DNA from 2 places in the Neorhizobium sp. T7_12 genome. Region 1 is predicted to be linked to the other one. Evidence: predicted binding sites of a transcription regulator. Region 1 holds the regulator's gene; the other holds the start of a gene.
The links. The regulator HrcA, encoded in region 1, represses chaperone genes, less so after heat shock. The targets are predictions, from matches to a motif close to GTTAGCACTCNCNNNNNGNGAGTGCTAAC.
Positions count from the first base shown of each region.

Region 2: a site for HrcA is predicted at 1,605-1,633, ahead of groES (co-chaperone GroES). Genes of this name have one in related genera too.

Region 1 is NZ_PVBK01000015.1:103,899-107,312, forward strand. Features, by position in the region: gene C5J26_RS24915 (VOC family protein) at 1-180, shown strand, start outside; gene grpE (nucleotide exchange factor GrpE) at 235-876, opposite strand; gene hrcA (heat-inducible transcriptional repressor HrcA) at 994-2,073, opposite strand; gene rph (ribonuclease PH) at 2,251-2,967, shown strand; gene C5J26_RS24935 (VOC family protein) at 2,990-3,397, shown strand; gene rdgB (RdgB/HAM1 family non-canonical purine NTP pyrophosphatase) at 3,406-3,414, shown strand, end outside.
Region 2 is NZ_PVBK01000004.1:251,938-255,351, forward strand. Features, by position in the region: gene chrA (chromate efflux transporter) at 1-1,203, opposite strand, end outside; gene groES (co-chaperone GroES) at 1,689-1,985, shown strand; gene groL (chaperonin GroEL) at 2,044-3,414, shown strand, end outside.

The DNA of each region.
Region 1 (3,414 bases):
CAGGCCGAGATATGGCTGGAATTGTTTACGGGTGATTTCGACGATGCGGCAGCGCATCTTGAAAAATCGGGCGTCGTGCGCTGCGACGCGATCGAGCCGCTGCCGGAAGGCTTCAAAGGCGGCTGGATCACCAGCCCCGCCAATATCATTCACATGGTGCGGGAACCGGAGGCCTGGTAGGCGCTCGGACAAAACAGGCCGGGCGGCGCGAGGCCGCCTGGCAAATCGTAGAGGTCAGGCGTTCTTTTCGCCGGCGGCTTCCGCGGAGACTTCCGCCTTCGGGCCGCCCTTTGCAACACCGACCATGGCAGGCCGCAGCACGCGTTCGCCGATCGTGAAGCCGGCCTGGACGACCTGAACGACGGTATTGTTCGGGACAGCGGGGTTCGGGATCTCGAACATGGCCTGGTGGAAGTTCGGATCGAACTTCTGGCCTTCCGCATCGATCTTCTTCACGCCGTGGCGTTCCAGCGCCGATAGCATGGAGCGCTCGGTCATCTCGACGCCCTCCAGGAGCGTGGTCAGCGAGGCATCTGCCGTGGCGCGCATTTCGGTCGGCACGGCATCCAGCGCCCGGCGCAGGTTGTCCGAAACGGCGAGCATGTCGCGGGCAAAACCGGCCGCCGCATAGGACTTAGCGTCCTTGATTTCGCGTTCGGTGCGGCGGCGCAGGTTGTCCATTTCGGCCGCCAGCCGCAGAAAGCGGTCGCGCAGCTCGTTATTTTCGGCTTTCAGCAATTCCAGCGGATCCGGTTCGGCGGCAGGCGCCTCGGCATTCTTCTGGTTGGCCGCGTCCTCAAGAGCAGATGCAACAGCTTCAACCGTGTTCTCCGCGGCAGTTGCGTCAGGTCCGTTCTTGTTGGTTTCGTCGGTCATGACGGTCTCCGGTTATTCTTGGCTTGGATTTACGGGCTTGGATTTGTGCCCGATATCGAGGTTTAAAGTGAAAAAATCAAGGCTTGGTGGGAAAGTTGGGGCGGCTCGGTCGCGAATTCAGCGCGACAGCCTGGCAAGCAGCTGTGCGGTGTAATCCACCATCGGCACGATGCGCGAATAGTTGAGCCGCGTCGGCCCGATGACCCCGACGGCACCGACGATCCGGTCTTCGCCGTCACGATAGGGCGCCACGATGAGCGAGGAGCCCGACAGGGAGAACAATTTGTTTTCCGAGCCGATGAAGATTCGCACGCCCGGTCCCTTCTCGGCGAGATCGAGGATCTCGATCAGGCTGTCCTTCTTTTCGAGATCGTCGAAAAGCAACCGCAGGCGATCGAGGTCGGCCACATCCGCTAGGCCTTCGAGCAGATTGGCCCGACCGCGGACGATGAGCTGGGTCGGCTTGCCTTCCTCGCTGTCGCCGGACCAGACCGCAAGACCGCGCTCGACCAGTTCCTGCGACAGCGCATGGAGCTCGCCCTGCACCTGATCCTTGAGTGTCTTCAGCTGGCCGCGCAGTTCCGGCAGTGTCTGGCCGCTGAGGTGGGCGTTGAGGAAATTGGCCGCCTCGGTGAGCTGCGACGACGTCACGCCGACCGGAAGTTCGATGACACGGTTTTCCACCTGGTTATGATCGCCGACGAGCACCGCGAGCGCCTTGGTCGGCTCAAGGCGGATGAACTCGACGTGCTTCAGGACCGGGTCGCTCTTGGTGGTAATGACGATCCCGGCGCCGCGCGAGACGCCTGACAACATGCGGCTCGCCTCCGCCATCAGGCTTTCCATCGGCTGATCGCGATCCGCAGGCCGGATCTGCCGGTCGATATTGGCGCGCTCCTCGGCGGAGAGGTCTCCGACCTGCATGAAAGCATCGACGAAAAAGCGAAGCCCGGACTGGGTCGGCAGGCGGCCGGCACTGATATGCGGGGAGTAGATGAGCCCGAGTTCCTCGAGATCGCTCATCACATTGCGCACCGACGCGGGCGACAGCGATATGGGCAGCAGGCGGGAAAGATTCCGGGAGCCGAGCGGTTCGCCGGTCTCCAGATAGCTTTCCACGATGCGGCGGAAAATTTCGCGCGAACGGTCATCGAGCACAGAGCCGCTGTCCCTACCCGTCGATGCCGAAAATCCCATCTAAAACTTCACCGTTCCGTTGTTCTTTCGACAAAATATAGTCATTCGCCGCGCCTTCTCCAAAGGGAAAATCGCCACGGGCATAATCAATCGCCCGCAGAGCGTCTTAGGCCTTTTTCTTTGCAAAAGCTTGGCCGGGGCCGTAGAAGGCGGAAACAGAAATCCAGGGAGTGAAGCATGCGGCCTTCAGGCAGACAGTTGAACCAGATGCGCAAGGTCTCGTTCGAGCGCAATTTCTCCAAACATGCCGAAGGTTCCTGCCTCGTCAAGTTCGGCGACACGCATGTGCTGTGCACTGCGAGTCTCGAAGAAAAGACGCCACCGTGGCTGCGCAACAGCGGCAAGGGCTGGGTCACCGCCGAATACGGCATGCTGCCGCGCGCCACAGGCGACCGCATGAAGCGCGAAGCCGCTGCCGGAAAGCAGGGCGGCCGCACCCAGGAAATCCAGCGCCTGATCGGCCGCTCCTTGCGCGCCGTCATAGATCTTGAAGCACTCGGCGAAAAGCAGATCACCATTGACTGCGACGTCATCCAGGCGGATGGCGGCACGCGTACGGCGTCGATCACCGGTGGCTGGATTGCGCTCTACGACTGCCTGAAGTGGATGGAAGCCCGCTCGATGACCAAGGTCGAGAAGGTATTGAAGGATCACGTCGCGGCGATCTCCTGCGGCATCTTTGCCGGCCAGCCGGTTATCGACCTCGATTATATCGAGGATTCGGCTGCGGAAACGGATGCGAATTTCGTGATGACCGGCACCGGCGGCATTGTCGAGGTGCAGGGCACGGCCGAGGGCAAGCCTTTCAGCCAGGAGGAATTCCTGAAGCTTTTGGCACTGGCCCAGGACGGCACGCAGGAACTGGTGGCGATGCAGAAGCAGGCGATTGCCTGACACTCGCTGAAAGAGGTGCTGTTTGATCGAAGGCATTCTCGAAACTGCACTTTATGCTGACGATCTCGATGCCGCCGAGACCTTCTACGGCGGCATTCTCGGGCTTGAAAAGGTTCTGCGTGCCGGCAATAGGCATGTGTTCTTCCGTTGCGGGCCGGGCATCCTGCTGATCTTCAATCCCGCCGAGACGGTGAAGCCACCACCGGCCGATGCATTACCGGTTCCGCCCCATGGTGCGACGGGACCCGGGCATATCTGCTTTCGCATGACGAGCGAGGCGATTGACTTGCTCAAGGAAAAGCTCAACAAGGCAGGCATTGCCATCGAAAGCGATTTCCGCTGGCCGAACGGTGCCCGCTCAATCTATTTTCGCGATCCGGCCGGCAACAGCCTGGAATGCGCAGAGCCGAGGCTCTGGAATATCGAATAGGAATTGTAATGCGCAAG
Region 2 (3,414 bases), on a different contig from region 1:
CGTCGTCCAGGCCGGCCAGAAAAGCCTCAAGCCGGCCGCGGGCCAGAGGGAAATCTGCTCGACCTCACGGAACAGGACGTGCAGGCCGAACCAGATGGCGAGGTTGAGGATGACGCCGACAACCGCGGCCGTGATTGCCGACAGCGCCGCCGAAAGGACCGGATTACCGCGCAGCCGCTCGATATAGGGCGCGCCTGCGAAGATCCAGATGAAGCTCGGCACGAAGGTCGCCCAGGCGACCAGCAGGGCACCGATCACACCGCCGGCGACCGGTCCGAGACCGGCGGCTTCGCGGAAACCGACCAGGAAGCCGACAAAGGACAGCACCAGAACCAGCGGCCCAGGCGTCGTTTCGGCAAGCGCCAGCCCGTCCAGCATTTCGCCCGGTTTCAGCCAGCCGTAATTGTCGACCGCCACCTGCGCCACATAGGCGAGCACCGCATAGGCACCGCCGAACGTCACCATCGCCATCTTGGAGAAGAAGGTGAACATGACGGCCAGGCCTTCCGGCGCCGAGAACATCCACAGCAGGAGAAGCGGAAGCTGCCAGACCGCGATCCAGAAAACCAGCGTGGCTATCGCCGTCAACGGCTTCGGCCGTTTCGGCAGGTCGATCGCGTCGGAGCTTTTGGCGGCTCCGCCGCCCCTGCGGGCGGCAAAGAAGCCAACTAACCCGGCCAGGAGCACCACGAGCGGAAACGGCAACCCGAAGAAGAACAATGCGACGAAGGCGGCCGCCGCGATGCCGAACAGGAGGCGGTTCTTCAGCGTCTTGCGGCTGAGGCGGATCACCGCCTCGACGACGATCGCGAGCACCGCCGCCTTGAGGCCGAAAAACAGGCCGGTGAGCCAGCTCGTATCCTGATAGAGGGCGTAAGCCGTCGAAAGGGCGATGATGACGGCCAGCCCCGGAAGCACGAAAAGAAGGCCGGCGATCATGCCGCCGCGCACCCCGAACATCAGCCAGCCAATATAAGTAGCCAGCTGCTGGGCTTCCGGTCCCGGCAGCAGCATGCAGTAGTTCAAGGCATGCAGAAAACGCGCCTCGGAAAGCCAGCGCCTTTCGTCCACCAGGGTCCGGTGCATCAGGCCGATCTGCCCGGCAGGGCCGCCGAAACTCAGGACCCCGATCCTGCCGAACACCGCCGTCAGTTCGCCGAGCGTCGGCTTCACCGCAATCTCGTCCTTCACCGCCTGATCCATCATTGCCTCATGCTCTTCCGCAACGGTTACCTGTCGTCCATGGCGTCATGTACCCCCCGGGCGCGGAAGCTCGCCGTCCCCTCTAGGAGCCATATGTGAAGACCGTATGAAGGAAGCGAACTTCGGGCATGGCGCCACGTTGAGGCATTCACAGGCCCCGCGCGGCTGTTAAACGCGCCGGCGCCTTTCTTCCACCAAAGTCCGGTGCAACATGCCGACCTGCCCGGAGAGGTGGCTTTAAACCCGAGACCCGATGTGGCCGGCAGCGGCCATCAGTTCCGCCAGGCGCAGGCGTTGCCCAGCATCCGTATCGTTAAGCGTATTTCCCATGAGTTCCGAGCCGTCCCGAAAATTTTACGGCCGTTCTTGACTCATCCGCCGGGCACCCTTATCTCGAGGCGGCTGGCACTCTCCAAATGGGAGTGCTAACAGCACCGAGATACGGGTTTCCACCCGTCCATGTCATTTGATCGAGGGATTAGACAATGGCAAGCACCAATTTCCGCCCCCTTCACGACCGCGTCGTTGTTCGTCGCGTCGAATCCGAAGCCAAGACCAAGGGCGGCATCATCATTCCTGATACCGCCAAGGAAAAGCCGCAGGAAGGCGAAATCGTCGCCGTCGGCACCGGCACCCGCGACGACAAGGGCAACATCACTGCTCTCGACGTCAAGGCCGGCGACCGCGTCCTGTTCGGCAAGTGGTCCGGCACCGAAGTCAAGCTCGACGGCGAAGACCTTCTGATCATGAAGGAATCCGACATCATGGGCATCATCGGCTGATCTCAGTCGGTTGCTTTCACTGAAATATCGCTGACACCCCTTTTCAGGAGTTCCCAAAATGGCAGCTAAAGAAATCAAGTTCGGCCGCACCGCGCGCGAAAAGATGCTGCGCGGCGTCGACATTCTCGCCGACGCAGTCAAGGTGACGCTCGGCCCGAAGGGTCGTAACGTCATTATCGACAAGTCCTTCGGCGCTCCGCGCATCACCAAGGACGGCGTATCGGTCGCCAAGGAAATCGAACTTGACGACAAGTTCGAAAACATGGGCGCCCAGATGGTCCGCGAAGTTGCTTCGAAGACCAACGACATCGCCGGCGACGGCACCACGACTGCTACCGTTCTTGCCCAGGCGATCGTTCGCGAAGGCAACAAGGCCGTTGCAGCCGGCATGAACCCGATGGACCTGAAGCGCGGCATCGACCTCGCAGTGGCAGACGTCGTCAAGGATCTCCAGGCCAAGGCCAAGAAGATCTCGACCTCGGAAGAAGTCGCACAGGTCGGCACGATCTCCGCAAACGGCGACAAGCAGGTCGGTCTCGACATTGCTGAAGCCATGCAGAAGGTCGGCAACGAAGGCGTCATCACGGTTGAAGAAGCCAAGACCGCTGAAACCGAACTCGAAGTCGTCGAAGGCATGCAGTTCGACCGCGGCTACCTGTCGCCCTACTTCGTCACCAACCCGGAAAAGATGGTTGCCGATCTCGACGACGCTTTCATTCTCCTCCACGAGAAGAAGCTCTCGAACCTGCAGGCGATGCTCCCGGTTCTCGAAGCTGTCGTTCAGACCGGCAAGCCGCTCCTGATCATCGCTGAAGACGTCGAAGGCGAAGCTCTTGCGACGCTCGTCGTCAACAAGCTGCGTGGCGGCCTCAAGATCGCTGCCGTCAAGGCTCCGGGCTTCGGCGATCGCCGCAAGGCCATGCTCGAAGACATCGCCATCCTGACGGGCGGCACTGTCATCTCCGAAGACCTCGGCATCAAGCTCGAAAATGTCACGCTCGACATGCTCGGCCGCACCAAGAAGGTCTCGATCTCCAAGGAAAATACCACGATCGTCGACGGCGCCGGCTCCAAGGCCGACATCGAAGGCCGCGTTGGTCAGATCAAGGCTCAGATCGAAGAAACCACTTCCGACTACGACCGCGAAAAGCTGCAGGAACGTCTGGCCAAGCTGGCCGGCGGCGTTGCCGTGATCCGCGTCGGCGGCTCGACGGAAGTCGAAGTCAAGGAAAAGAAGGACCGCATCGACGACGCCCTCAACGCGACGCGCGCTGCCGTTCAGGAAGGCATCGTACCGGGCGGCGGCGTTGCCCTGCTGCGTTCCTCCGTCAAGATCACCGCAAAGGGTGCAAACGACGATCAGGAAGCCGGCATCAACATCGTTCGCCGCGCTCTGCAGTCGCTGGTTCGCCAGATCGCTGAGAACGCT